One region of the Planococcus sp. BI3 genome, then DNA from elsewhere that is predicted to be linked to it. Evidence: riboswitches for the same ligand, from Rfam matches in the RefSeq annotation. Region 1 holds a riboswitch; each other region holds the start of a gene.
The links. A riboswitch is a leader RNA that binds a small molecule or an ion and turns the genes downstream of it on or off. The one in region 1 is predicted to bind S-adenosylmethionine.
Positions count from the first base shown of each region.

Region 2: it holds a riboswitch for S-adenosylmethionine, as region 1 does, so the genes downstream of both, AC1MEO_RS10160 (phosphoadenylyl-sulfate reductase) here and AC1MEO_RS06960 (methionine ABC transporter ATP-binding protein) in region 1, are expected to answer to the same signal.
Region 3: it holds a riboswitch for S-adenosylmethionine, as region 1 does, so the genes downstream of both, mtnW (2,3-diketo-5-methylthiopentyl-1-phosphate enolase) here and AC1MEO_RS06960 (methionine ABC transporter ATP-binding protein) in region 1, are expected to answer to the same signal.

Region 1 covers NZ_CM155266.1:1,364,388-1,374,330, forward strand. The annotation lists gene AC1MEO_RS06945 (dicarboxylate/amino acid:cation symporter) at 1-124, opposite strand, end outside; gene AC1MEO_RS06950 (MetQ/NlpA family ABC transporter substrate-binding protein) at 279-1,091, opposite strand; gene AC1MEO_RS06955 (methionine ABC transporter permease) at 1,142-1,810, opposite strand; gene AC1MEO_RS06960 (methionine ABC transporter ATP-binding protein) at 1,803-2,828, opposite strand; SAM riboswitch class I at 2,917-3,021, opposite strand; gene AC1MEO_RS06965 (thioredoxin family protein) at 3,130-3,456, opposite strand; gene AC1MEO_RS06970 (toprim domain-containing protein) at 3,462-3,800, opposite strand; gene gcvH (glycine cleavage system protein GcvH) at 3,996-4,376, opposite strand; gene AC1MEO_RS06980 (arsenate reductase family protein) at 4,457-4,810, opposite strand; gene AC1MEO_RS06985 (acyl-CoA dehydrogenase family protein) at 4,919-6,700, opposite strand; gene AC1MEO_RS06990 (acetyl-CoA C-acetyltransferase) at 7,072-8,247, opposite strand; gene AC1MEO_RS06995 (3-hydroxyacyl-CoA dehydrogenase/enoyl-CoA hydratase family protein) at 8,276-9,943, opposite strand, start outside.
Region 2 covers NZ_CM155266.1:2,040,458-2,050,400, reverse strand. The annotation lists gene sat (sulfate adenylyltransferase) at 1-599, shown strand, start outside; gene AC1MEO_RS10175 (SLC13 family permease) at 618-2,396, shown strand; gene cysC (adenylyl-sulfate kinase) at 2,408-3,010, shown strand; gene cysQ (3'(2'),5'-bisphosphate nucleotidase CysQ) at 3,010-3,825, shown strand; SAM riboswitch class I at 3,964-4,080, shown strand; gene AC1MEO_RS10160 (phosphoadenylyl-sulfate reductase) at 4,276-4,989, shown strand; gene cobA (uroporphyrinogen-III C-methyltransferase) at 5,076-5,852, shown strand; gene AC1MEO_RS10150 (sirohydrochlorin chelatase) at 5,865-6,617, shown strand; gene AC1MEO_RS10145 (uroporphyrinogen-III synthase) at 6,640-7,440, shown strand; gene AC1MEO_RS10140 (assimilatory sulfite reductase (NADPH) flavoprotein subunit) at 7,765-9,603, shown strand; gene cysI (assimilatory sulfite reductase (NADPH) hemoprotein subunit) at 9,782-9,943, shown strand, end outside.
Region 3 covers NZ_CM155266.1:2,755,621-2,765,563, reverse strand. The annotation lists gene AC1MEO_RS13885 (sugar ABC transporter substrate-binding protein) at 1-739, opposite strand, end outside; gene mtnA (S-methyl-5-thioribose-1-phosphate isomerase) at 736-1,797, opposite strand; gene mtnK (S-methyl-5-thioribose kinase) at 1,794-2,984, opposite strand; SAM riboswitch class I at 3,062-3,215, opposite strand; SAM riboswitch class I at 3,425-3,534, shown strand; gene mtnW (2,3-diketo-5-methylthiopentyl-1-phosphate enolase) at 3,611-4,825, shown strand; gene AC1MEO_RS13865 (2-hydroxy-3-keto-5-methylthiopentenyl-1-phosphate phosphatase) at 4,831-5,496, shown strand; gene AC1MEO_RS13860 (methylthioribulose 1-phosphate dehydratase) at 5,493-6,107, shown strand; gene AC1MEO_RS13855 (1,2-dihydroxy-3-keto-5-methylthiopentene dioxygenase) at 6,123-6,659, shown strand; gene AC1MEO_RS13850 (hypothetical protein) at 6,795-9,943, shown strand, end outside.

The DNA.
Region 1 (9,943 bases):
TGCCGAAAATTGATGTAAAGGTTGCAAATACACGCACCACATCTTCTGGAGCCACCAAGCCAATAAGCACCCCTAAAATAATTGCGACGACAATCCGCGGCAATAAACCAAAATTGAATTTCATGAATGTGTCCCCCTCATATGAACAAATGCTTCTTTTATATTATCCAAAGTAGCACAGACCTTCATCAAATGTAAGGTATACAAAAAAACGCGAAATATTTTATTTATTTGGACAAAATAAAAAAGCACCCAAAAGGATGCTTTTTTTTTTTGCGTCAGTCTACTGGTACTACTGAACCGCCCCACTCTTCCAAGATGAAATCCTGGATTTCCTGAGATTTCAACACTTCCACCAATGCTGTAATGTTTTCATTTTCTTCATCACCAGCACGTACGGCAATAATGTTTACATACGGTGAATCTGAAGACTCAAGTGCAATCGAATCTTCCAATGGGCTGATGCCTGCATCAATTGCGTAGTTCGAGTTGATCAGAACCGCATCGCCTTCTCCTGCTTCATACATCTGAACCAGCAAGGCTGCTTCATAATCAGCATCAAACTGGAGATCTTTCGGATTTTCTACAACATCGCTCACTTCAGCAGCCGTCTTATCGACGCCTTCTGCCAATGTGATCAGGCCTTCAGCTTCAAGCAAAGATAAAATACGGCCGTGGTCTGCTACCGAGTTGCTCATCAGGATGGTTCCGCCTTCTGGAAGTTCATCAAGAGAAGCGTAATCCTGTGAATAAACACCGATCGGTTCGATGTGGATGCCGCCAGCGTTTTCAAATTCATAGCCATGATCTGCTACTTGTGATGCTAAATAAGGAACGTGTTGGAAGTAGTTAGCGTCGATTTCACCAGACTCTAAATCTTCATTCGGCAGGATGTAATCCTGATAAGTTTCGATTTCAAGTGTAATGCCCTGTTCTTCAAGCAATGGCTTTGCCTGCTCTAAAATTTCAGCGTGCGGCACATTGGAAGCCCCTACGCGCAAAGTCTGAGACTCTTCTTCACTAGCCCCGCCATTGCCGCATCCTGCAAGTACCAAAGCCGTTAATGCTGTTCCTGCTACAAATTTCTTCATGTTCAATCTCTCCCTTATGATGTGTTTTATATAGTACGGAAAATCCGCTATTACCGTTTGTCTGCTTTTGTGGTGACTATATCCCCGATATATTGAATGATAAAGACGATGATCAAGATCAAGATCGTCGCCATCAATGTAACGTCTTCACGGCTGCGTTGAAAGCCGTCCAGGAAAGCCAATGTCCCAAGGCCGCCAGCGCCTATGATGCCGGCCATGGCCGTATAGCCGACGAGTGCAATGGCTGTCACCGTGATACCGGAAATCAACGCCGGTTTCGATTCAGGCAACAGCACCTTCCAGATGATAGTGCCGGTCGTCGCGCCCATCGACCGAGCTGCTTCAAGGACGCCTTTGTCGATTTCCTTCAATGCAATGAGAACCATCCGTGCGTAAAATGGAGCCGAGCCGATGATCAATGCCGGCAATGCCGCGTTAGGACCCCGGATCGAGCCCATCAGGAATAGAGTAAACGGGATCAAAAGAATGATCAGGATAATAAAAGGAATCGAACGGAAAATATTGACGAATGCTCCTGTCAGCCAATTGACCACTTTGTTGGCCCATAATTGTTTCGGTGCCGTCAAAAACAACAGGATGCCGAGGGCTAATCCGATAACGAACGTAAATACTGTTGATAATGCCGTCATATAGAGTGTTTCAAGTGTGGCTTCCCACATATTGTCCCAGTCTACATTCGGGAATAAAGAATCAATCATTGTGCATCACCTCCGCTTGAACATCTTCTAAACGAAGAAATGCCAGTGCTTCTTCGATTTCTCCAGGAGAACCTTTCAACTGGAGAATCAATGTTCCATAGGCCCCCCGTTGGGTATGTGATATATTCCCTTGGACAATATTGACCTCCACAGCATGGCTGCGGATCAATTTCGTCAGGATTGGCTGTTCGGTTTGCTCACCAACAAAAATCAACTTCACCAATTCGCCTGTCGGATATAACTCCCGAAGATTTTTGATGGTTTCCTGCGAATCACCACTGGCGGTCACCTGTGCGACAAAACGTTTAGTGATCTCCTCTTTTGGCGATTGGAAAACCTCCAGGACATCACCCAGTTCAACGACCCGCCCGCCTTCCATGACGGCCACACGGTGGCAAATCTTTCGAATGACGTGCATTTCATGCGTGATCAAGACAATCGTCAATCCCAATCGCTTGTTGATATCCACCAGCAGATCCAAAATGGCGTCTGTAGTTTCCGGATCAAGAGCTGATGTCGCTTCATCGCATAACAGCACTTCCGGATCGTTTGCCAGCGCCCGGGCGATGCCGACACGTTGTTTCTGCCCTCCTGAAAGCTCGGATGGATAAGCATGTTCACGGCCGGTCAAGCCGACCAGTTCAATCAGTTCCTGAACCCGTTTACCGCGCTGTTGTTTCGACACGCCGGCAATTTCAAGCGGAAATTCGATATTTTCTGTGACTGTACGGGACCACAGCAGGTTGAAATGCTGGAATATCATGCTGACCTTTTGACGGGCCTTCCGCAATTCTGCGCCTTTAATGGACGTAATCACCTTGCCATTAATTTCTACCGTACCTGAAGTCGGCTTTTCCAACCCATTCAACAAACGGATCAATGTGCTTTTACCGGCTCCACTATATCCGATGATGCCGAATATTTCTCCATCGGCAATGGATAAATCAACCTGGTCAACAGCTGTAAGAACTGCTTTCCCTGTATCGAATATTTTTGTCACTTTCTTTAACTCAATCATTCTCTGAACACCCCTGAATCCTAAAAATAAAAAGCCCTTCCGCGCATAACTGAGCAGAAGGGCAAACGTATATTATACGGAAACCAATCTCTCATCTTCCAAAGCTTTCGCTTCGTGTGATTTGGCACCATTTCATTTTCATGACGGTTGCCGGGCTTCATAGGGCACTTCCCTCCACCACTCTTAATAAGAGTTTCGATATGAAATTAATTGAAAGCATAAGAAAGTTTGAACTTATAGGTCAATTCCAAGGCTTACTCCAATTAAATGGTGCTTGTTCTTTTCTTATCAGAAATTTAATTTACCACGACCGGCTATATTCGTCAACAGATTTCAACTTGCCATATAAATAAGGCACCGATTTGAAGGCATAAATTTTTTCTTTTAGTTTGCCATCCTCCGTAATCAACAGACACGGCACACTCTCCACTTCATACAGGCCGGCGATTTCCTGGACGTAATTCAAGTTTGCTTTGCCGATTTGAAGATCCGGCAACAGCTCTGTAACGACAGACAACATTTTGGATGCCACCTGACAGGTCCCACACATAGGCGTGTACAAATAAAAGGCCGTGATGTGTTTGGTATTCTTTTCTTTGGTCCATTCTTTATGAGTCCATTCCTTCATCTTCTTCATCCCTCTATCAATAGCTTATTGACCTGGACATTCGCAGCGATCAGCACATCCATCAGAATGCGGAGCGGTGTTTTTGCGACTTCCTTATAGCTCCGGTTGACATAGAAATGCCGGGCTTCGGGGAACTCGCGTTTGACCAGCTTCCGCAATTTTTCTCCTGAAGGGTCTGCATCCACTAATATGATGATGTCCTGGCCTTCGTATGGCAGCAATAATTCTTCAAGTCGCGATGCACTTACTGTACCATTTGTGCAAAGAATCGTCACGGGTTCTGCAATGAGCGGTGCAATCCTCGACTTGTCGCTGATCCCTTCCACCACAATCACCTTTCCCATAAACACTCACCCCATCGAAAATAGTATAAGAAAAGATGTCATCTATTACAAGCCGGACAAATGCCCTTTCTAGTTTTGTATTCCACAAGATGGTCCTGCAAAAACACGTTTCTGCAAGTCAATGGCTGCGCTTCTTTCAAGCTGAAACGTGCACCTATAAAAAAAAAGCGCCAACATGCAGGCGCTTTCCGAAGTTTACTCGTTGATCATTTCTTTGTATTGGTCTGCCGTCATCAATGCACTGACTTCTTCTTCAGAAGGAGCTTCGATAACCACCATCCAAGCCTGCTCGTAAGGTGACTCGTTGACGAATTCCGGGCTGTCTTCAAGCTCAGAATTGACTTCAACTACTTTTCCGCTGATTGGCGCATACAATTCCGAAACCGTCTTAACGGATTCAACGCTGCCAAAAGGTTGATCTTTTTTCAGTTCGTCTCCAACCTGTGGAAGTTCGACGAAAACGATATCCCCCAATTCAGCCTGTGCGAAATGAGTAATTCCGATACGCGCATTGCCCTCTTCGATCTTGACCCATTCATGTTCTTTTGAATAACGAAGTTCTGCTGGTGTGCTCATCTTGACCCCTCCAAATTATGTAGTCTATTCAAATTCAGTTTGACATAAACAGCTGCGAAATACAAGATGACGCCGATTTCTTACAGCCAGCTGTTTTGATAATCCGCTTCTTTAAAACCGAGCGTCACCGTTTTGCCGTCCCACGCCAGAGGCCGTTTGATCAGCATGCCATCTGAAGCCAAAAGCTCCAATTGCTGTTCTTCCGTCATGTTCGACAGCTTCTCTTTTAATCCAAGTGAACGGTAAACAAGACCGCTCGTATTGAAGAACTTCTTCAATTCCAAACCACTCGCCCCATAGATTTCAGCTAATTGTTCTTTTGTCGGCGGGTTTTCTGCAATATGTATTTCATTATATTCCACGTTATTTTTGTCGAGCCAGCTTTTTGCTTTCCGGCATGTTGTACATTTCGGGTATCCATAATAAGTAATCACGTTTCTGCCTCCTTTTTTTCTAAGCTTACCAAAAAGAAAGCTTCTGGTCGACGAATAAAAAAACAGGCAAACCCGGTAGACCTGGGCTTGCCTGTTTTCCATTATCCATTAAACGATGTATTTTTCGACATCGATCAGCTTGACAGCCGCTTCGCGTTTTTTCGCAATCACGTTGTAAGGTGTTGAACGAGTCAGTTTGCGCAATGCTGAAAGCATCATGCGCTGGTTGTCGCCTTCGATGGCAGCGATCAATGTTTCTTTCGCATCCTTTTCGATTTGATCGAATGCTTCCTGGCAATAAATCTGCGTATATAGAAGTTTTTGCTTGGCTTTTTCTTCACCTGACGCAGCAATTGCTTTTTCTGTACGCAAGACTACTGATTCCATTGCAAAGACGTTGCTGACGATGTCCGCGATGTTGACAAGTACTTCCTGCTCCGCTTCCAGTTTCGTGCCGTAAGTCTGAGCTGCAAGGCCAGTTGCAAGCAATGCGATTTTCTTCGCATTCTTCACCAGGTATTTCTCCTGAGCCAACGCTTCTGTCCCCACTTCTTCAGGCATCATCATCAACAATTCTTCCTGAAGCTTCTGTGCATGCTGCAATAAAGGCAACTCGCCTTTCATTGCTTTGCGCAATAGCGTTCCTGGTACAAGCAAGCGGTTGATTTCGTTGGTTCCTTCGAAAATACGGTTGATGCGTGAATCGCGGTAGATGCGCTCGATTTCGTATTCCTGCATAAAGCCATAGCCGCCATGCAATTGCACGCCTTCGTCCACAATATAATCCAATGTTTCCGTACCGAAGAATTTATTGAGTGAACATTCCACTGCAAATTCAGCGATAGAGTCAGCCACCAATTTGCCGTCTGCCTGCTGCTCATCCGTAAATCCGCTCATGCGGTCTTCGAACAATCCAACAGTACGGTAAACCGAACTTTCAACTGCATATAATTTAGACGCCATCGTCGCCAACTTCTCACGCGTCAAGTTGAATGAAGAAATCGGTGTCTTGAACTGCTGGCGCTGATTTGTATAAGGGATCGTCAATTCCATGGCACGTTTCGATGCGCCGATTGTGCCTACTCCCAATTTGTAGCGGCCAATGTTCAGGATATTAAACGCGATGATATGTCCGCGCCCCGCTTCGCCTAATAAGTTTTCAACAGGCACTTCAGCATCCTGCAGGATCAATGTCCGTGTAGAAGAAGATTTGATGCCCATTTTCTTTTCTTCCGGCCCTACAGAAACACCCGGAAATTCGCGTTCTACGATAAAGGCAGAGAATTTGTCTCCGTCAATTTTCGCATAGACTACGAAGACATCCGCAAATCCAGCATTGGTGATCCATTGCTTTTCACCGTTCAAGACATAATGCGTGCCTGCTTCGTTCAGTTTGGCAACGGTCTTCGCACCTAGTGCATCCGATCCTGAGCTCGGCTCAGTCAATGCGTATGCGGCAATCATTTCACCTGATGCCAATCTTGGCAGGTAGCTTTGCTTTTGTTCTTCATTGCCGAAAAGGACGATCGGCAATGAACCAATGCCGACATGCGCTCCGTGAGTGATTGAGAAGCCGCCCGCTTTCGACATTTTTTCAGCGATCAACGCAGAAGCGATTTTGTCCAAGCCAAGGCCACCGTATTGTTCCGGTACGTCAGCGCCAAGAAGACCCAGTTCTCCAGCTGTTTTCAACAGACGGACGGAATGTTCGAATTCGTGGTTTTCCAACTTTTCAACAACTGGCATTACTTCTGTATTGACGTAATCCTCAGTGGTCTTTGCAATCATTTTTTGCTCTTCCGTAAAGTCTTCCGGTGTGAACACACGTGACAGATCCGCATCTTCGATTAAGAAACTTCCGCCTTTGATCAATGTTTTTGATTGTTCCATTTTGTATTCCTCCTATTTTGTAATTGCTTATTATGTTTCATTTTGAAGAAATCGCTCCAGGCGGACGCTTTCCGCGGGCGAAGCGCTGAGCCTCCTCGGGCTTACGCCCTGTGGGGTCTCATCACTCCGCTTTCCCGCAGGAGTCGCCGCCTTCCGCTCTTTCTTCTATGACTCTAGACTTTCTTATAAATAAAGAAATTTTTCTTCTTAATTAACTATTGGGATATGGAGCAAATCAGCGGAGACTCCCGCGGGATAGCGACGTGCCGAAATCCACTCGGGCGTTTAGCCCGAGTTAGTTCGGCGCAAGCCCGTAGGAAAGCGGAGCTGATTTGCGGAATATCCATACAAAATATTTATCAAATTCAGTTCTACAGCATTTCAAAGACGCCTGCTGCGCCCATTCCTCCACCGATGCACATTGTGACGACGCCGAACTGCTTGCCTTGGCGCTTTAGTTCACTCATCATGCGGATTGTCAGGATCGAACCTGTCGCACCCAGCGGATGGCCCAGTGCAATGGCTCCTCCGTTGAAGTTGACTTTGTCGATGTCCAGGCCAAGCTCACGGATAACGCCGAGTGACTGGGAAGCGAATGCTTCATTCAGTTCCCATACGTCAATGTCATCAATCGTCAGTCCCGCTAATTTCAAAGCTTTTGGAATAGCGACGACAGGCCCGATGCCCATGACTTCCGGCGGTACGCCGCCTGTAGCGAATGAACGGAATTTCGCAATCGGTTTTAGTCCGAGGGATTCCGCTTTTTCACGGTCCATCACCAGCAATGCGCCGGCGCCGTCGGAAGTTTGTGATGAATTTCCGGCGGTGACCGTTCCGCGTGCTGAGAAGGCTGAACGCAATTTGTTCAAGGTCTGGATGCTGGTTCCGTGGCGGACGCCTTCATCCATTTCAAACATAGAGGGTTTTTCCTGGTATTTATTATTTTCATCTACATAGCGTTTGATCACTTCGACTGGAATAATTTCCTCATCGAAGTTTCCAGCTGCAATGGCTGCTGCTGCTTTTTCATGCGAGCGGACAGAAAATGCATCCTGGTCTTCACGGCTGATGCCGTATTGTGTAGCTACCTGTTCTGCGGTATGCCCCATGCTCATATAATATTGAGGTGCTGTTTCGGCCAATTTCGCATTCGGTCGGATGACGTTGCCCATCATCGGCACCATACTCATCGATTCTACACCGCCAGCGATGATTGCTTCGGCTGATCCGACCATAATGCGTTCTGCTGCATAAGCGATCGACTGAAGGCCTGACGAACAGAAACGGTTGACGGTAACGGCTGATACGGTATCCGGCAATCCTGCAAGTGCTCCGATATTGCGGGCGATGTTCATGCCCTGCTCTGCTTCCGGCATGGCACAACCCATGATCAAATCATCTATCGGCCCGTCATATCCGCCAGCCCGCTGTAGCGCTTCCCTAACGACCAATGCGCCGAAATCATCCGGACGTACAGTCGCTAATGAACCTTTTCCCGCTTTTCCGACCGGTGTTCGAGCACTGGCCACGATTACTGCTTCACGCATGTGTAGTTCCTCCTTTTATAATCAACGATTAATTGCGTAATGGTTTTCCTTTTACCAGCATATGCTGCATGCGCTGCTGGGTTTTCGGTTCTGCCACAAGGCTTAAGAATGCCTGGCGTTCAAGGTCAAGCAGGTACTGCTCATCCACTTTCGTGCCATATGGAACTTTCCCGCCTGATAGGACAAATGCCAATTTTTTAGCGATTTTCAAATCATATTCAGTGATATAGCCGGAAATGAACATGCCTTCTGCACCCAATAATAAGGTTGCATAGCCTGGTTCACCGGTAACGGGTACTTTTCCGCGTAAAGGCGCCTGGTAGCCATTTTCATACAATGAAAGAGCGGCTTGTTTTGCATCGTAGATCAAGTGATCGCTGTTGACGCTGATGCCGTCCACGAAATTCAGGAAGTTGTTTTCACGTGCTTCTTCTGCTGAAGTGGAAACTTTCGCCATCGCAATCGATTCGAATACTTTGCTGGCGATGTTCTGGTAATCAACTGTTACGCCATTTGGCAGACCTTTCAATTGCTTCATATAAAGCTCTTTGTTTCCGCCGCCGCCAGGAATCAGCCCGACGCCTGCTTCCACTAGGCCCATATAGGTTTCCATTGAAGCCTGGATATGCGCTGCCGGAAGTGCCACTTCCGCACCGCCGCCAAGGGACATGCCAAATGGTGCTGCTACAACTGGTTTATTGCTATATTTGATCCTCATCATGGCATTCTGGAACGTTTTGATCGTGAAATCAAGTTCGAAAATATTGTCATCCTGTGCTTCCATCAGGATCATGCCAAGGTTTGCGCCGACGCAGAAGTTCTTGCCCTGGTTGCCGATGACAAGCCCTTTAAAGTTCTTCTCCACTTCGTCGACCGCGTAATTGATCATCTGCATGATATCCAAACCGATGGCATTCGAGCGTGAATGGAATTCCAGCAAGGCAATGCCGTCGCCCAAGTCGATCAGGCTTGCACCCGAGTTCGATTTGATGACGCCATGCTTTTTCTTATAGCGTTTCAAGTCGATGACTTTTTCATTGACCGGGACGGGCTGATAATTCGTGCCATCGAAGAAATGAAGATCCCCGTTTTCTTCTTTATAGAAGGTTTCGTTTCCGCTGTCCAGTAAAGACTGCACAAATGCCGGAACCGGATGCCCTTCCTGTTTCATTTTCTCGACTGATTTTTTGACGCCGATCGCATCCCAGGTTTCAAACGGCCCTTGTTCCCAGCCAAAGCCCCATTTCATGGCATTGTCGATAGCCACGATGTCGTCTGCAATTTCCCCGTTCAATTCGGCCGAATAGCGCAATGTCGGAGATAGGATGCTCCAAAGCAATTCGCCGGTGCGATCTTCTGCATAAACAAGCGTCTTCATTTTAGCTGCAAGGCCTTTTTGCTGCTTCGCAATTTCCTGTGAAGGCGTTTTCAATTTACCGGCTGTACGGTATTCAAATGTTTCCGGATCAAGCTCCAGAATCTCTTTGTCTTTTTTCAGGAAGAAGCCTTGCCCGGATTTAGCTCCAAGCCAGCCGTTCTCGACCATTTTAGCCATGAACTCAGGCGCTTCAAAGACCTTTTGTTCTTCGCCTGTAGTCTGGTCGTAGACATTCTTGGCAACATGCATGAAGGTATCAAGTCCAACAACATCCAAAGTCCGGAAAGTCGCTGATTTCGGACGCCCAATCAGTGGTCC
Region 2 (9,943 bases), 680 kb from region 1:
TTGTCGGTTTCCAGACGCGCAACCCGGTGCACCGCGCGCATGAATACATTCAGAAAGCAGCATTGGAAGTAGTCGATGGCTTATTGTTGAACCCACTGGTGGGCGAAACAAAATCCGATGACATTTCAGCAGCTGTGCGGATGGAAAGCTACCAGGTCATTTTGAAGCATTATTATCCTGCAGACCGTGCGCGCCTAGCCATCTATCCTGCGGCAATGCGTTACGCGGGACCGAAAGAAGCGGTGCTCCATGCCATCGTCCGCAAAAATTACGGCTGCACGCATTTCATCGTCGGCCGCGACCACGCAGGCGTCGGCGATTATTATGGCACCTACGAAGCACAGGAATTCATCAGCCAGTTTGAAGATGAACTGGGCATCCAGATTTTCAAGTTCGAGCATTCGTTCTACTGCAATACATGCGAAAACATGGCAACAGCGAAAACCTGCCCGCATACGGCAGAAAATCATGTCCATTTGAGCGGCACGAAAGTGCGTGAATTGCTTCGCAACGGGGAGAAGCCCCCGAAACAATTTTCCCGTCCGGAAGTGGCCGATGTGCTCATCAAAGGCTTGCGGGAGACCGTAATAAGTAACTAAGTTGAAGGATGGTTGCCCATGTCAGTCGAAATGATTTTTGTGCTAATTGTCATCGTTGGAATGGTCAGTGCCTTGCTGTTTGAAGTTGCCCGTCCGGATATGATTGTCTTCTCGGCATTGGTGGTTTTGCTGCTGTCAGGGATTTTAACGACAGAAGAAGCATTGCGCGGCTTTTCCAATCCGGGAATGCTGACCATTGCTTTATTGTTCATCGTTGTCGGGACCGTACAAAAACATGGCCTGATCGACCAGATGATGATTGGCTGGCTGAACAAGGGCAAAAGCTTGAAGGGTTCATTGTTCCGTATTTTTCTTCCGCTTCCGCTGTTTTCGGCTTTCTTGAACAATACGCCTATCGTTGTGACATTGACGCCGCTATTGAAGAAATGGTGTGAAGAACGGAACATTGCACCATCCAAGGTGTTGATTCCTTTATCGTATGTAACGATTTTAGGAGGCACCATCACGTTGATGGGAACTTCCACCAATCTGGTGGTCCACGGCATGCTGATCGATTATGGGCTTCCTGGATTTTCCTTGTTCCAGTTGGCGATAGTCGGAATTCCCATCACGATTGTCGGCTTGATTTATCTCTTTACTGTAGGAAATATGCTGTTGCCTGAAAATAAAGGGTTCAGCAAGCAGGTTGCTGAAGATTCCCGGAAATACATCGCTGAAATGATCGTGGAAGAGACATTTCCACATACCAACCAAACGGTTGAGGCGGCTAAGCTCCGCGATTTGAAAGGACTGTACTTGATTGAAATCATTCGGGATCAAACACGGATTTCATCGGTCAGTTCCAAAACCGTCATCCAGTCCGGAGACCGGCTGATTTTTACAGGACTTATTTCCACCATCGCAGACCTGCAAAAAAGAAAAGGGCTGACGTTAAAGACCGGAACCGATCTTCAATTGGATGATCTGAAAAACGGCAATACGCAGCTTGCAGAAGCTGTGGTTTCCCATGAATCGTCGCTGCTGTCGAAGACCATCAAGCAATCCCAATTCCGTTCACGTTATGATGCAGGTGTCATGGCCGTCCACCGCAATAACGAACGCATCAAAAGCAAAGTCGGCGATATCATCCTGCGGCCGGGTGATACGCTATTGCTGCTCGCCGGAACCGGATTTGTGGAAAAATACCAGCAGTCCAATGACTTTTACGTGGTTTCGTCGATGAAAACCCCGAAATCACTGCAGGAAAGCCGCTTGGTGGGCTGGTTTTCATTGGTTGTCCTATTGGGGGCCATTGCCCTTGTCGTTGTCGGCTGGTTGAGCATGTTCAAAGCCATGGCATTGGCGGTACTGATTTTGCTGGTGACCAAATCAGTTTCCATGGAAGATGCCAAAAACGATGTGCAGTTCAACGTGTTGCTGCTGATCGCCAGTGCATTCGGCGTTGGAGCAGCAATGACCAAAACCGGTCTGGCACAATGGGCGGCGGACGGGCTGCTGGCAATTGGGCAGCCGTTCGGCTTGTTGGCCATCCTGATCTTAGTTTATCTGCTGACCAGCATCTTTACCGAATTGATCACCAATAGTGCTGCGGCAGTCTTGATGATTCCCATCGGCATCGAAATGGCCAGCAACCTGCAGCTTGACCCCATGGGCTTTGCTGTCATCATCACTATTGCGGCATCCGCCAGCTTCATTACACCCATCGGCTACCAGACTAATTTAATTGTGTACGGGCCAGGCGGCTATAAATTCATGGATTACGTTAAAGTGGGGACGCCCCTAAGTATTCTGGTTATGTCGGTAACCATCGGAATCGTTTACTATTACTGGTTTTAGGAGGAGAAAAAATGAGCAAATCAACCAATATCGTTTGGCATGAATCGAGTGTTACAAAAGAGGACAGACAGAAATTGAATAATCATAAAAGCGGGGTCCTATGGTTTACCGGATTATCGGGATCGGGAAAATCAACGGTGTCCGTAGCTTTGGAAAAAGAAATTCACGCGCTTGGAATCCGTACGTATTTGCTGGACGGAGACAATGTGCGCCACGGTCTGAATAAAAACCTGGGATTCAGCCCGGAAGACCGGACTGAAAACATCCGCCGAATCGGTGAAGTCGGAAAGTTGATGAGCGACGCTGGGGTATTGACCTTGTCCGCATTCATTTCACCATATCTGGAAGACCGCGACCAAGTCCGTGCGTTGCTTGAAGAAGATGAATTTATCGAGATTTATGTAAAGTGCAGTGTGGATGCTTGTGAAGCCCGCGATCCGAAAGGCCTTTACAAAAAAGCCAGAGCTGGTGAAATCAAAGGGTTTACCGGCATCGATGCACCTTACGAGGAGCCGGTAAACCCTGAAATCACTATTGAAACCGACAAGCAGACATTGGAAGAATCGGTTCAGGTGATTATTGATTATTTGAAGAAAACAGGCTACTTGGGCTAATGGCTAGTGGCATTGACCTGAACCGGCTGCTCGAAATCAGCCTCGTAGCAGGCAAAGAAATCATGGCAGTCTATGGACAGGAACTGGCTGTTGAGGCAAAAGCGGATGATTCGCCCTTGACGATTGCAGATCAGCGGTCGCACCGCGCCATTGATGCAGGACTAAAGAATGCCTACCCGGAAATTCCGGTGTTGAGCGAAGAAGGCAGCGAAATTTCTTATGAAGAACGGAAAAACTGGCAACGGTTTTGGCTGGTGGACCCGCTCGATGGCACCAAGGAATTCATCAAACAGAACGGTGAGTTTACCGTCAACATCGCGTTGATAGAAGAGCATTATCCAGTTCTCGGAGCCATTTACGTGCCGGCTGCCGATGTCTTCTATTACGGCGAAGAAAACGGCGGCGCATATAAATTGGAAAAGGCTTCAGCTGTAAAGTTTGAGGATGCCGCGGCATTGCGAGAAAAAAGTATTTCCTTATCTGCCAGGAAAGCTCTGGATAAAATCCGGGTTGTCACGAGCCGCTCCCATATGTCTGTTGAAACACAGGAATTTATTGAGCGATTAAACGATGGCAGGAAAACGATTGAACGTGTATCCGCTGGCAGCTCGCTGAAGTTTTGTCTGATAGCGGAAGGACAGGCGGATTATTATCCGCGCTTTGCACCGACGATGGAATGGGACACGGCTGCCGGGCAAGCGATTGTCGAAGCGGCAGGCGGCACCGTGCAAGACGCCAAAGACCAGAGCCGCTTTTCCTATAACCAGGAAAGCCTGACGAATGGATGGTTTTTGGCAGCTGGAGCGAATGAATAATCCGGTGAATAAAGAAAGTGATGATATTGAAAAACAGCTACCGTAAATAAATGATATTTTCAGAGTTTTATTGACAGTCATCTTTTATTGCTTTAGTATTTAGACAAATCATTAAAACCAAGTAATCTTATAAGGTATTTCTTATCATGAGAGGTGGAGGGACTGGCCCTTTGAAGCCTCGGCAACAGCTCTGGTCTTTGACTGGGGATAATGTGCCAATTCCAGCAGGTCCCGAACGGATCTGGAAGATAAGAAGACAGGCCGACGCAATGCGTATTGGATCCCTCTCTTCTTGTTCTATTGGAAGAGAGGGTTTTTATTTTATATTTTATGGTAGGGAATTTATTGTTTTGCTTTTGAAGAAATCGCTTCAGGCGGAATATCCAAAGCACAATAATAGTTATTGAAATGTTTAATCGAATTCATGAAAGTTTGAAGGAGGAAATTGGGATGAGCCACGCTGTTTCGTACGAGCAATTTACTGGAGATCCATTTAAAGACCTGGCACCGACCGATACGCTGAAAGGTGCCGCTGATATTCTGCAATGGGCCTATGATTCCTATGGAGAGAATATTGTCTATGCCTGCAGCTTCGGGGCGGAGGGCATGGTATTGATCGATCTTATTTCCAAGGTGAAAAGCGACGCGGAAGTGGTATTCCTGGATACCGACGTCCACTTCGACCAAACCTATGAATTGATTGAACGCGTCAAGAAGCGCTACCCGAAATTGAATATCCGGATGAAAAAACCAGAGTTGACGCTGGAAGAGCAAGCCAGCCAGTTTGGTGATGAACTATGGAACAGCCAGCCGGATAAATGCTGCGACATCCGCAAAGTCAAACCGCTTGAACAAACGCTTTCCGGTGCACAGGCTTGGATTTCCGGCCTCAGAAGAGAGCAGTCTGAAAGCCGCAGCAAAACGGATTTCATCAATAAAGACAACCGCTTCAAATCCGTCAAGGTTTGCCCGCTGATCCACTGGACGTGGGACGATGTTTGGCAATATATCCAATTGAACGGCCTTGAATACAACATTTTGCATGATGAAGGCTATCCGAGCATCGGCTGCAAACATTGCTCGTTCGCCGTGACAACTGATGGAGACAGCCGCGACGGAAGATGGAAAGGCTTTGCGAAAACCGAATGTGGCCTGCATACATAATGAGGCCAGCAAGATGATGGGAATTAACGATCAGAAAATGGCGGGATCATCGTTTCTCTGGTTAAAAAAAGGAGTCTAGGAAGCTTATGAAAAAAGTTTATTTAGTTGGTGCAGGTCCAGGCGACCTTGATTTGATTACAGTGAAAGGGTTGAAGGCCATCCAGAAGGCCGATGTCATCCTTTATGATCGCTTGATAAACCAGGAATTGCTGGACGAAGCGAAAGAACATGCCCAATTGATCTACTGCGGCAAAAAACCCGATAACCATTCCTTGAAACAAGAAGAAATCAACGAGCTGCTGTGCCGGTTCGCGCTGCAGGGAAAAACGGTGACGCGCCTGAAAGGCGGCGACCCGTTTGTATTTGGAAGAGGCGGAGAAGAAGCGGAAGCACTGGTTGACCATAATATTCCGTTTGAAATTGTGCCGGGAATTACAGCTGGAATTGCAGCGCCCGCCTATGCAGGAATTCCGGTCACACATCGCGATTACAGTTCATCCGTAGCGTTTATTTCAGGGGTCAGCAAAGTGGGCGTCGACCAGGATGAATATTGGGAGCATGTCGTGAAAAGCATGGATACATTGTGCATCTATATGGGCGTCAGCAAGCTTCCGGAAATCTGCGGCCGTTTGATGCGCCACGGCCTGAAACCGACGACACCGATCGCGCTGATTGAATGGGGCACGACAGAACGGCAGCGGACAGTGACCGGCACGCTTGAGGACATTATCCGAAACGCCAAGGATTTCGAGAATCCATCGATGATTGTGGTGGGAGAAGTGGTCCGCCTGAGAGACAAATTGCAATGGTATGAGCAGCTGCAGGACGAACAGCAATTTCAGCTTGCCGCCCATGTTGGATAAGGAGATGGTGATATGCAGGCTGTATTATATGTAAGCCACGGAAGCCGTGTAAAGGAAACGCGCCAGGAAGCGATGGCGTTTATGGAATTGGTGCAAGGGAAAGTCGGCGTTTCTCTTCAGGAAACCTGCTTTTTGGAATTGGCCAGTCCGGATATTGCAGAAGGAATCGCCAGCCTTGTGGAACAGGGCGCTACAGCAATTGCGGTCGTTCCAGTTCTGCTTCTGAGCGCCGGACATTATTACGAAGACATTCCGGATGAAGTCAAAAAATCGATATCGCGCTATCCAGACATCCGCTTTACTTACGGCAAACCACTCGGTGTCCAGGACAGACTCGTAGAAATTCTAGCCGAGCGCTTAGAGGAAACAGCAGTGGAACGCTTGTCTGAAGCGAAGATCCTATTGGTCGGAAGAGGCGGGAAAAGTTCAGAAATCACCCGTTCGGTTGAAGAAATTGCGGCGAAACTGGCAGTAATGGCCAAAGTGCCGAAAGTGGAAGTGTGTTATTTGGCCGCGGCTGCCCCGTCATTTGATGAAGGATTGCAAGCTTCCATCAATACCGGCAGCAAACAGATTTTCGTAGTCCCTTATTTATGGTTCACCGGACTCTTGGTCAAATCAATGCAGAAGAAAATCAACGCCTTATCTTCAGAAGAACAGCAAATCATCTTATGCGGATATCTAGGCGACCATCCGGCGATGGTGGATGCCCTCGCAGAACGCGTGCACGAAGCGCTGCAAAGTGAACAACAGCCGGCATGGTGAATAGTGGAAGGAGAGATTGAATATGAATGGATTAGCCGGAAAGAAAATTGGTGTGGCAGCCGTACGTGCCGCAAAAGAAATCAGCCTGCTGATTGAAAAGCAGTCCGGCACTCCCGTCATTCTCCCGATTCAGGGAAGACAGCGGCTAAACGAAGACATCAGCGCACAGAACATCAGTGATTTTTTAGCCAAGCCTTTCGACTGGGCCATCTTCACGACCGGCATTGGAGCAAGGACGTTGACGGATTCAGCGGGAGGCATGGGCCTTCATGTTCCGTATATCAACAAATTGAACACAACAAAATTGGCCGTTCGGGGCAGCAAAACGATGAAGTGGATCAAAGAGCATGATTTGGAGCCGGTCCATGTTTCAGAAGATGGAACCATGGATAATCTATTAGCAGCTTTAGATGAAGAGTATAAAGGCAAAAGCCCACAGCAGATCTTTTTGCAGGCCTATGACCAGGATGACGATAAGCTAAAAAGCAGATTGGAAGAAAATGGCCATATTGTCTACTTATCCCGCCCTTATTCCTATGAAAAACCGGACCCTCTTGTCGTGGATCGATTGAAACAATCCATTATTGAACGGTCGTTGGACGCTATCGTCTTCACCAGCAAAACGCAGGTCCGGAATATATTTGCTGATCCAGATCAAAGCGCACAGCTGATCGAAGCTTTCAATGACCAGGTGCTGGCAGTAGCCGTCGGCAAAGTCACCGCCAAGGAACTCGAAAGCAACGGCATCAAACAAGTGCTGCAGCCTGAACACCAAAAGATGGGGGCGATGATCGTCGCGATCGACCACCATTACCGCCAGTAACATGTCTGACGGCAGTTTAGAGGGTGAAGATGTATAACATAGATTAATGATTGTTATGTGCCATATCTTAATTTTGTAAACAGCAATTTACCTTATATTTGTTTCTAACCGCACAACCCTTAGAAGAAAGAGCAAAGGGCGGCGACTATTCTAAGCATGTGAGTTGCGATAAAACTGCTCCTGCATCGCTTCGCTGCTTCGCCGCAAAGGTATTGCCCGAACTTCCTTCGCCCAATGCCTTGTCCGCCCGGAGCGATTTCTTCAACTCAACGCTCTTTATAAGAATTAATTATAAAAAATAAACGAATTTCGAGGTGAAACAATTTGCAATTGCAGACAATGAACAGCCCATTCGATCAGGAACAGGTAGAGCTTATCAACCGCTTATTGCCGATGCTGACCGACAATCAGAAAATTTGGCTGAACGGCTATCTGGCCGGCTCGCAGTCATCCGCCACCGTCGCTGTGCAGGAACAACCGGGATTGGAATGGTACGCCCAGCAAGGCGGTGCATCTGTTGCCACCCGTGAAATCACCATTCTGGTCGGTTCCCATACAGGCAACTGCGAATCGGTTGCCAAGGAGGTTTCGAAAAAACTGCAGGACAAAGATTACCAGGTGAAGCTTACGCCAATGGATGAGTTTAAACCGAAAGACTTGAAGAAAGTCGAAGATTTGCTGATCGTCACCAGTACGCACGGGGACGGCCACCCACCGGATAATGCCCTTGCCCTTTATGACTTCCTGCACAGCAAGCGTGCACCGCAGCTTGAAGATGTTCGGTTCTCCGTTTTATCTCTGGGTGACAGTTCTTATGAATTCTTCTGCCAGACCGGCAAAGATTTCGATAAGCGCCTGGAGGAACTGGGTGCCAAGCGCATCCATCCGCGTGTGGATGCTGATCTGGACTTTGAAGAACCAGCAGAAGAATGGTTTGATGGCGTCTTTAGTGTCCTGAATAAAGAAAAAGAAACAAATCGTCCGGGAGCTGCAGGGGCTTCAGCGGCTCAAGAAGCTGCACCAGCCAGCCGGCCGGCATATTCCCGCAGCAATCCATTCAATGCGGAGGTTCTGGAGAACATCAATTTGAATGGCCGGGGTTCGAATAAAGAAACCCGCCACTTAGAACTCGACCTGGAAGGTTCTGGCCTGCAATATGAGCCGGGCGACAGCCTCGGGATTGTTCCTGAAAACGAAGACAAGCTGGTTGATCAATTGATAGCTGCAACAGGATGGAATCCGGATGAATCGGTCTCCATCAATAAGCAAGGCGATACCAGCTCCCTGCGAGACGCGTTGATTTCTACCTTCGAAATTACTATCCTATCGAAGCCATTGCTTGAAAAAGCCGCAGCTTTTGCGGACGGTGATGCATTGGCCAATCTGCTGGAACCGGAAAACAAAGAACAGCTGCAGGCTTATATCTATGGAAGAGACCTGATCGACTTGACGGAAGATTTCGGTCCTTGGCAAGCGTCAGCTGCTGAATTCATCCAAATACTGCGCAAAATACCGGTTCGCCTGTATTCAATTGCCAGCAGTTCAACAGCAAATCCGGATGAAGTCCATTTGACGGTCGGAGCTTTACGCTACGAAGCGAATGGGCGCAAGCGGACGGGCGTCTGCTCGACACAATGTGCAGAACGCGCTGAAATCGGCGCGACCTTGCCGGTGTTCATCCAAAGCAACAGCAATTTCCGATTGCCTGAGAATCCGGAAACACCGGTCATCATGATCGGCGCCGGAACAGGGGTCGCCCCTTATCGTGCCTTTATGGAAGAACGCGAAGAAACGGATGCTCAGGGAGACGCGTGGCTGTTCTTTGGTGAACAGCATTTCGTCACTGATTTCCTTTACCAGACCGAATGGCAAAGATGGCTGAAGGATGGCGTTCTGACGAAAATGGATGTTGCCTTTTCCCGTGATACAGCTGAAAAAATTTATGTGCAGCACCGTCTGATGGAGAAGGGCCAGGAAGTGTACCAATGGCTGGAAGCCGGCGCCAATATCTATGTCTGCGGCGATGAAAAATACATGGCCAAAGATGTTCATGCTACGCTAGCAGCAATTCTGGAGCAAGAAGGCAATATGACTGCGGAACAAGCGGAAGACTATCTGACTTCTATGCGCAGCGACAAGCGTTATTTGCGGGATGTTTATTAAGAAGGTATACATGAGTAATCAGCAATTAGTTTTTATATGATCTTAACTGCACGGCCTTGGGAAGTAGGAGCGGCAGCCGGCACCGTGACGTCCTGTCACGCCTGCTGCATGACCCACATCCTGTGGGCCCGAAAGCGTCCGTCTGGAGCAATTTCTTCAACAATGAAAGGAGCTTACCATGAAAATTAAAGAGTTGACTGATATAGAAGGCACTCCAAGTGAAATGGAGGTCATCAAAGATCGAACCAATTATTTGCGGGGCAATCTCGTGGAAAGCTTCGCGGAGCCTTTGACGGCTTCAATACCGGACGATGACGGCAAGCTATTGAAATTCCATGGC
Region 3 (9,943 bases), 1.4 Mb from region 1:
CTTTTGCAAACTCATCCCAAGCCGCCCAGACCGCTGTGATTTCCCCTTCATTCGGGTATTGCTTCAACACAGCTTCCATCTGTGATTGGGTATCCAATGCCGTGTTGTTGGTGGCAGCACCGAATGCCGTCACTTCTGTAATGCCCGGATTGTCCGTCAGGAATTTTTCATACGCCACCTGGCGTCTTTCCATTGGCGCAAAGCCCGCTGTCCAAATTTTGACGATATTGGCTTCACCATTATTGTCTTCTGCCAGTTTTTCCAAAGTCATCTCAGCCATTTGCTGATCGCCCTGTTCCAAAGAAACAACGCCTTCCGCATCGATTCCTGCATCAAACGCCACTACCGGAATTCCTGCTTCAAGTGCTTTTTCAACGCCTTGGCTCAACGCTTCTTTTGTTCCATGGTCGATCAAGATGCCATCGACTCCTTGATTGATGGCTGCATCCAGGTTGGAGGCCATTTTCGCCAAATCTCCTTCAGAAGTGAAAACGGTCGCTTTGCCGCCGAATTTCTCAACCTGTGCTTCTACGCCCGCAATGTATTGAGCGGAAAATGTGCCTAAGTTAATTTGCATGACCAACGCGATTTCCTTGCCAGCAAGCGGATGATCTGATGCTTCGGCTTCGGTATCTGAAGAAGTTTCTTCTTCGGTGACGTCCCCTTGCGGTTGGCAGGCAGCCAATAAAATACTGATAAATAAGAGTGCGGCAAGCAGCCAAATGGATTGTTTTTTCATAGTCTTTCTCCTTTCCCTGCAGATGCTCTTAGCAAATCAGGGATGTTTTTTTGATAACCTTCAGTAATGATGCCTTTTTCAGTGATAATTGCTGTAATGAGATGTGCCGGTGTTACATCAAATGCCGGATTAAATACTTTTGTGCCGATTGGTGCCACCGGTTGGCCGTTCATATGGGTGATTTCTTCCGAGTGGCGCTCTTCGATTGGAATCGCAGTGCCGTCTTCAATCGACAAATCGAAAGTCGAGGCCGGCGCCGCCACATAAAACGGAATATTGAATGCGCTCGCCAATAAAGCCAAATTATAAGTTCCGATTTTATTGGCCGTGTCGCCATTTGCCGCAATGCGGTCCGCGCCGACAATGATGGCTTCAATTTCTTTAGCTCTAATAGTATGTGCCGCCATGCTGTCGGTAATCAGCGTGACGTCGACTCCCGACTGCTGCAGCTCCCATACCGTCAAGCGTGCGCCTTGATAAAGCGGCCTGGTTTCACAGGCAAACACTTCAAATTCTCGGCCGCGTTCGCTCCCAAGATGGAATGGCGCTAAGGCGGTGCCGTATTTGGCCGTAGCAATCGAACCTGCGTTGCAGATGGTCATGACACGCGTTTGCCCCTGCAGCAAGACCAGCGCATGTTCACCGATGCTGCGGCAGGACGCTTCATCTTCCCTGTGGATCTTCACAGCTTCCGCCAGCAGCAACAGTTTGGCTTGGGGCACGTTCTCCGCTTCGCTTAATTTATCTTTCAGACGGCGGAGCGCCCAGCCAAGGTTGACTGCAGTCGGCCTTGAAGAATTCAAGTACGCCGCATCTTTTTCGACATATTGCTGGAAGGCTTCCAGTGAATCCGTGTCATGCCGCTTGGCTCCGACGGCCAGTCCGTATGCCGCGGTAATGCCGATCGCGGGAGCTCCGCGAACCTTCAATGAAAGGATGGCATCATAAACGTCTTCCACGGTTTCAAGTGTCAAATATTCAATGGCATGCGGCAGTTTTTGCTGATCCAGGATGGCCAGCAGCTGGCCATCCCATTTGATGGATAAAGGAATGCTCATGTGCGCGCCTCCTCCAGAATTTGCAGTACATCCCCGATTGATGTGGTTTCTTGACGCTGCAGAATCAAAGCCCGGCCAGTATCCAAAGCCTGTTTCTTAAAAGTGATTCTTTTTTCCGTGTCTTCGATGCTGTCCAGATCTTTGACATGCGCCAAGCCGATCGTCCGGCGGATCAATTCACAGCCTGCAAATCCAGCCGCATCTGCCAGTACTTTGCCAAGCACGTATTCCAGGTAGCCTTCAGTTTCCTTGAACGATTCGACGCTGTGGTTTTTCCACAACCCGGAAAATGCAGCAGCAAAAACTTCCCATGTTTTTCCGATATCCTCCACGATTACCTGGCGATCTTCGCCTTCGCGTGTGATGGACTGGAAAATCAAGTTGGCCAGGAACAAGCCAACATCAAACCCGATCGGACCGTAGAAACCAAATTCCGGATCAATCACTTTGGTTTCGGTCTGGCTCGCAAAAATACTGCCTGTATGAAGATCGCCATGCAGCAGCGCTTCCGCTTCGGTCAAAAAGCTCTTCTTCAACTTCGCCACTTCCAGCTGCAGCTTCCCATCGCTCCAAATCGCCTCTGCCGCTGCTTGGAGCTGCGGTTCGTAATCATTGGTGTCGAGGTCAAAGAACGGATCCGTAAAAATGAGGTCTTCTGTAATTTTGCACAACTCAGGATTGGAAAACTCTGCAGCCAAGCGCTTTTTTTCAAAAGGATGCAAGCCGTAATCCGATGTATGAAATAAAGTCAGTGCCAAGTATTCGCCAATATCCTGGGGCAGTCTCGGGAAATTCCGTCCGTTGACCAAACCCTCCCGCGCAATCTCCAAGTGGGATAAATCCTCCATCACAGTAATGGCCAGTTCCTCATCTGTTGCGTAAACAACCGGTACCAAGGATGGAACAAATTCTCCATGCTTTTTGAGGACATTTGCTTCAATTGTTGCCCGCTTTAACGTCAACGGCCAGCTTTCGCCGATGACCTTGGCATAAGGCAGTGCCTGCTTGATGATCAACCGCTTCCCTGTATTCGGGTCTTCAATTTGGAAAACATAATTCAAATTGCCATCGCCGATTTCCCGGCAAGCTAATTGGGCAGCAGGATCAAATGTATGGCCAGCTTTCGCCAAAGCAACGGCTGTCTCTTCGGTTAATGCCTTATAAGTGGTCGGAACAGTAAGAGTCATCATCTATCTTCCTTTCTTCTGCAATATAAAAAGCCTCTTTCATAAAAAGAAAGAGGCCAGAATAAGAGATCCCATGCCTCTTATCTTTCAGAAAATAAATTTCTGATGGAATTAGCACCGTGCCTTGCAGGATTTTCATCCTGGCGCCTGGGCGCCCCGTCTCACAACGGTATTACGGTCGGTTGCTGGGCGTCATCGGGCCAAAATCCCTCTGCCAGCTCTTGATAAGAGTACTGCGTGTTATTCAATTTAAGTTATGCAGAGAATCCTATCACGATTCAGAATTGACTGTCAATCCATTTTCCCAATAAAAACAATTTTGCAATAACAGTGTTGACAGATTTCTGCACACATGAAATAATCAGAATTACTTTACTCTATTAAATCGAATTATTATTTTGGATTGAACCTATAAAACTGTTTCACCCAATTTCATATCTTTCTTATTCAGAGCAGGTGGAGGGACAAGCCCTATGATACCCGGCAACCGGTCCAATGATGGACACGGTGCTAATTCTTGCAGCCAGAACCGATGGCTGAGAAATAAGAAGTTGTTAACGCCCTTAACCTCTTCTTATTTGAAGAGGTTTTTTATTTTTTAAAAATTGCATGGGAGTGTGGAATAGATGAGCTTATTGACTGCTACTTATCAAGTGTATGGAAAGCCCGGTTCCTTCGGGGAAAAGGCGGAAGGCATCGCTTTGGGCTTGACGATCGGCTCTTGGACAGATTTGCCGCTGCTTGATCAGGCACAATTGAAACACCATAAGGGGCATGTTGTCTCCATCGTAGAATTCGCGGAAGACAGCCATCCATTGAAGCCGGAGCTGATAAAAGCAGAACTCGAAATTGCCTACCCGAGCATCAATTTCTCAGCCGACTTGCCTGCCATCCTGACTACGGTTTTCGGCAAACTATCTCTGGATGGCGAAGTGAAGCTATTGGATTTGGATTTCAGCCATGACCTGCTCAGCCACTTTCCCGGTCCGCGCTTCGGCATAGAAGAAATCCGCAATACACTCGGCGTAGCTGGAAGGCCGCTTCTGATGAGCATATTCAAAGGCGTCATCGGCCGCGACATGGATTTTTTATCCGCTCAATTGCGCGAACAGGCATTAGGCGGCGTAGACCTCGTTAAAGACGACGAAATTTTATTTGAAAATCCGCTGACTCCATTCGAAAGCCGCATCATCACAGGGAAACGGGTGCTGGAGAATGTCTATGAGGAAACGGGCCATCGCACATATTATGCAGTGAACCTGTCGGGCAGAACTTCCGACCTGAGAGGTAAGGCACGAAAAGCACGCGAGCTTGGAGCGGATGCCTTATTGTTCAACGTCCACGCATACGGGCTCGATGTGCTGCAGGAATTGGCGGAAGATGATGAAATCGGTTTGCCGCTGATGGCGCATCCGGCATTCAGTGGCGCTTTCACTTCATCCCCGTTTTACGGGCTTGCTGCGCCGCTCGCACTCGGAAAGCTGGTCCGCTATGCCGGTGCAGATTTCTCCCTGTTCCCTTCTCCTTACGGCAGTGTTGCATTGGAAAAAACAGCTGCTCTTGCACTCGGCAAGGAACTGATTAGGGACAGCCCATTGAAACGAAGCTTCCCAGTGCCTTCTGCCGGCATCCATCCGGGGCTTGTGCCTTTACTGCTGGCAGATTACGAGATAGATAGTGTCATTAATGCCGGCGGTGGAATTCACGGACATCCGGCTGGTGCAGCTGGGGGCGGCCGTGCCTTCAGACAGGCAATAGATGCGGTGCTGCAAGGAGAAACCCTGCAGGATGCCGGCAAACAGCATAAAGAATTACAAACTGCACTTGAGTTATGGGGGTGAAGAGATTGAACAAACCGATTATTTTTTGCGATTTTGACGGTACGATTACCGCCAACGATAATATCATCGCCATCATGAAGAAATTTGATCCGCCGGGCTGGGAACCAGTCAAAGACCAAATCCTCGACCAATCCATCTCGATACGTGAGGGTGTAGCGAACATGTTTTCCCTGCTCCCTGTTTCGGCAAAAGACGAAATCATTTCATATGTTTTGGAACAGGCGGAAATACGGGAAGGTTTCAGTGACTTTGTCGCTTATACGAGAAAACAGGAACTGCCTTTATACATTGTCAGCGGTGGAATCGACTTTTTCGTCTATCCGCTCCTTGAACCTTTCGGACCTCTTGACGGCATCTATTGCAACGGTGCCGACTTTTCAGGAGACCTCATCAAACTGGAATTCCCGCATGGCTGCGATGAAAAATGCAGCAGCCAGGGCTGTGGATGCTGTAAGCCATCCGTCATCCGGGAAATTTTGGATACCGGCACGAAAAGCATCGTCATCGGGGATTCCATCAGTGATTGGGAAGCAGCCAAAAAAGCCGATTTCGTCATCGCCAGGGATTTATTGGCGGAGAAATGCCAAGAGGCTGGCATCGCTTACGAACCATTTGAAACTTTCAACGAAGTCATTGCGATTGTCGATGACTATATAGGAGTGAAGTCATGACTGCATTGCGGGAAAAATGGCTGGAACTGGCGGATGTCAAAGATGAACTGGCGTCTCGCGACTGGTTTATGGGAACCAGCGGAAATCTCGCCATCAAGGTCGCGGACCAACCGCTCGAATTCTTGGTCACCGCCAGCGGCAAAGACAAAAAGAAACGGACCGATGAAGACTTTTTGCTTGTCGATGCCAACGGCCAGCCGGCTGCAGAAACACATTTGAAACCATCTGCTGAAACCTTATTGCATTGCGCAATCTATGGAAAGACGGCGGCCGGCTGCAGCCTCCACGTCCATACGGTCGCCAATAATGTCATTTCCGAGTTATACGGCGATGCCGGAAAAATCGATTTCCAAGGACAGGAATTGATCAAAGCATTCGGTTTGTGGGAAGAAGATGCGGTACTGACCATTCCCATCATCCCCAATCACGCCGATATCCCAACGCTCGCCAAAGCATTCGAGCCTTTTATCGCCGCCGACAAAGGTGCGGTGCTGATCCGAAACCACGGCATCACCGTCTGGGGAAAAGACGGCTTTGAAGCGAAGAAATTGCTTGAAGCCTGTGAGTTTTTATTTCAATACCAATTGGCGTTGCAACTGCATTTAAAATAAGAAAGGAAGATTCTAATGGCTATCATTAAAATTCAAGGAACAGACGAAACAATTGAAGCACAAAACGAGGTTGCAGCATTTCTCGAACAGCAGGAAGTCGTTTACGAACATTGGGACAACACGAAATTACCTGAATCTCTTCGTGAAAAATTCGACTTGAGCGATGAAGACAAAGAAGAGATCATTAAGGCGTTCAAAACAGAAATCGATGACATTTCCGAGCGCCGCGGCTACCAGGCAGCGGATATTATCTCCCTGTCAGACTCCAACCCGAAACTGGACGAGCTCTTGAAGAACTTCCAACGCAAACATATTCATACAGACGACGAAGTGCGCTATATCGTCAGCGGCCACGGCGTCTTCATCATCCAAGGGAAAGACGAGCGCTACTTCGAAGTCCACTTGACGCCAGGCGACTTGATTTCGGTTCCTGAAAACATCACCCATTACTTTACACTTGCTGATGACCGAAAAGTCGTGGCGATCCGAATCTTCGTGACAACCGAAGGCTGGGTACCGGTTTATCAGGAAGAAAGCAGCGTTCAAAACTAATTATTGCACTAGAAAAGACTCGACTACTCGAGTCTTTTTTATTTTGCGGAAAAAGTAATTATTTTCTATTTTTAATGACTTTTAAGCTATAATGTCTTTTGAGTTATATTTTGTAAATAGAAACGAGTGGTATGAATGAAGAAAACGACCCTAACCGTATCGGCAATTGTTATTTTGTTTCTATTGCCCCTTCTCATCTGGTTCTTTAAGGAAGAAAAAATAATGACGGTAGCGATCATTGATAAGACAGTCCCCACTGAAAGCTACCGGGAACATAAAGGCCTGACCTGGCTGCTGAATCATCATCGTTATATGACCGAAGCCAAAACCGAATATAAAATGGATGCCGATTATTACGGCTTTGTTCCTGATGAAAAAGCGGAAAGCTACACCATTCGTGATTTGCCTGAAGACCTGTCCGGAACTGATCTCATTTACCTGGCAGATTCCTACGGTGTCTATGAAGAAGATCTCCCTTGGCAGTCAGCAGAAAAAAACCCTGGCAGTTCGTCCATGATTTCCGGCGGACTCCACATGAGTGAATGGCAGACCATTAAAAAGCAAGTTCAGTCTCAAGGCACAGACTTGGTAGTGGAATTCAATACCTTTGCTTCGCCTACTGCCACAGAAGTCACGCAGGATATGAATAGTTTTCTGGGACTGGAATGGAGCGGCTGGAGTGGACGCCATTTTGCGGACCTTCATTCTTCCAAAAGCGAAGTGCCTCAGTGGATTATTTCCAACTATGAAAAAAACGATGGAGAATGGAATTTTGAAGGCGCCGGATTCGTCTTGGTCAATGATGCCGAAGGCGAAATTGTGGTACTTTCTGAAGAGGCCGGCGAAATCGGGGCTGATGGACTCCGTCTTGCCTTTACTGAACAGGGTAAAGCTCGATTTGATTTGACGGACAGCCCTTCTTTCGGGTATTGGTTTGATATTAACCAGCCGGCTCCAGGCACTGAGGTCCTGGCAGACTATAAATGGGATCTTGAAAGTGCAGGCAGCGAGAAATTGAAAGCTGCGGGCATTCCCGAGAACTTCCCGGCAATGTTCCATCAATCCAAGCATGGGGCAGACCTTTATTATTTTGCAGGAGATTTTGTCGATATCGATGATACCCCAAGCTTTTACCGCTATTCAGGATTCTCAAAACTGCGTTCATTCATTTCAATGGAATCATTGGATGCCGAAAAGAGTTTTTATTGGCAGACTTACGTGCCGATGATGGAAACGATTTTGGCAAATACAGAAGACAAAGAAACACAAGTTGAAACGATCAAAGCAACCGCCGCTGAGAAAGACGGCATCACTTACCCTTCCCGTGTCAACGGGCAGGCATTTGAAGTCTATCAGGATGGCGAATGGCAGCCATTCACCATCAAGGGCGTCAATATGGGAATGGCCAAACCCGGCACATTTCCTGGAGAAGCTGCAATTACACGGGAGGAGTATGACCGCTGGTTCCAGGCAATCGGGGAAATGAATGCCAATGCGGTCCGCGTTTATACACTCCATCCTCCAGCGTTCTATGAAGCCTTTGCCGCTTATAATGCCAGCGCCAAAGAGCCGCTTTACCTGTATCACGGCGTCTGGATTGACGAAGAGCCTTTGGTGGAGACCTTGGATGCCTTCACCCCTGAAATCACTGAACGCTTTGAGGCTGAGGTCAAAAAAGTTGTCGACGTCATCCACGGTGACGCAGTCGTGGAACAAGAACCTGGCCACGCTTATGGAAGCTATAAGACAGATATCTCTCCTTACGTCATCGGCTGGATGATCGGCATTGAATGGTTCCCTGGAACGGTCCATCAGATGGAGCTTGACTACCCTGAACTGGGCGACTATGATGGCACCCACGTATACACAGAAGGCGCCAATCCCATGGAACATTGGCTGGCGCAGCAATTAGATCGCCTCGCGGAATACGAGCTGGACGAATACCAAAGCATGCGTCCGCTGAGCTTCACCAACTGGGTGACGACGGACAATATCGATCAGCCTGCAGAGCCGAGTGAACAGGAAGACATGGCCACCGTCGATCCGAATCACATCAAAACCAAAGGCGTGACAGATACGGTCGGCATGTTTGCATCCTATCATGTCTATCCGTACTACCCTGATTTTCTGAATTTGGACGAACGCTATACCGAATTTGTAGACCATCGCGGAGAGTTCAATAACTACGCGGGTTACTTGAAAGATTTAAATGATTCCCACGACATGCCAATTGTCATCGCCGAGTTTGGTGTGCCCGCTTCGCGTGGCATGACCCATGAAAACCCGTTCGGCTGGAACCAGGGATTTATCTCTGAAAAACAGCAGGGTGACATTGTCAGCCATCTGTATGAAGATATTCTAGAAGAAGGCATGCTGGGCGGAATGGTATTCACTTGGCAGGACGAATGGTTTAAGCGCACCTGGAATACAATGGATTATGACAATCCGGACGAACGGCCCTTCTGGTCAAATGCACAAACCAACGAGCAGCAGTTCGGCCTGTTGAGCTTTGACCGCCATAAAGTGAAAGTCGATGGACAGGACGATTGGACAGACGGTCAGACACTTTACGAAAAACAGGACGGAGCGCTCAGATCGCTTGCTTTAGATTCGGATGAACGATATGTCTACATTAAAGCCCAATTCGATCCGGCCAATAAAACCTGGTGGGACGAACAGGATTTCAACCTGTATTTCAGCGTTCGTGGAGACAAAGGCATCGCAGTTGATGCTTTGGAGAACATAGAATTTCTGGCAGATTTCCAGTTAAAAATCACAGGATTGGAGCAGGCGCGCTTGTTGGTGGCCGGTGACTACGACAGCTTCTACTATGATTATCACGAACGATTGGAGATGATTCCAGCAGAAGAAAACATCGAATCGACTTTCCAACCGATCCGTCTGGCCTTGAACAAAGAATTTGTTCGCCCCGATACCGGCGAAGTGTATCCGTTTGATGCATATGAAACAGGAATCCTCCGATTCGGCATCGCCAATCCGGAGCACAAGGACTATGATTCTCTGAATGATTATTATTACGACAAGGAAACCGGAATCATGGAAATTCGGATTCCATGGATGCTGCTGAATGCCAAAGACCCGGCCAAACGGGAATTTATCGGCGACCTTCAAAAAGACGGCATAGAAGCTTCCGAAACGATCGAAGGGCTGGATGTCACTGCTAGTTTAAGCGGGCAAGACGGAAAAGCGGTTGAAACTTTCGCTGCTGCCCAAGCTGCCCAATACACATGGGATACTTGGGGCTTGCCGCAAACTGAGGAGCG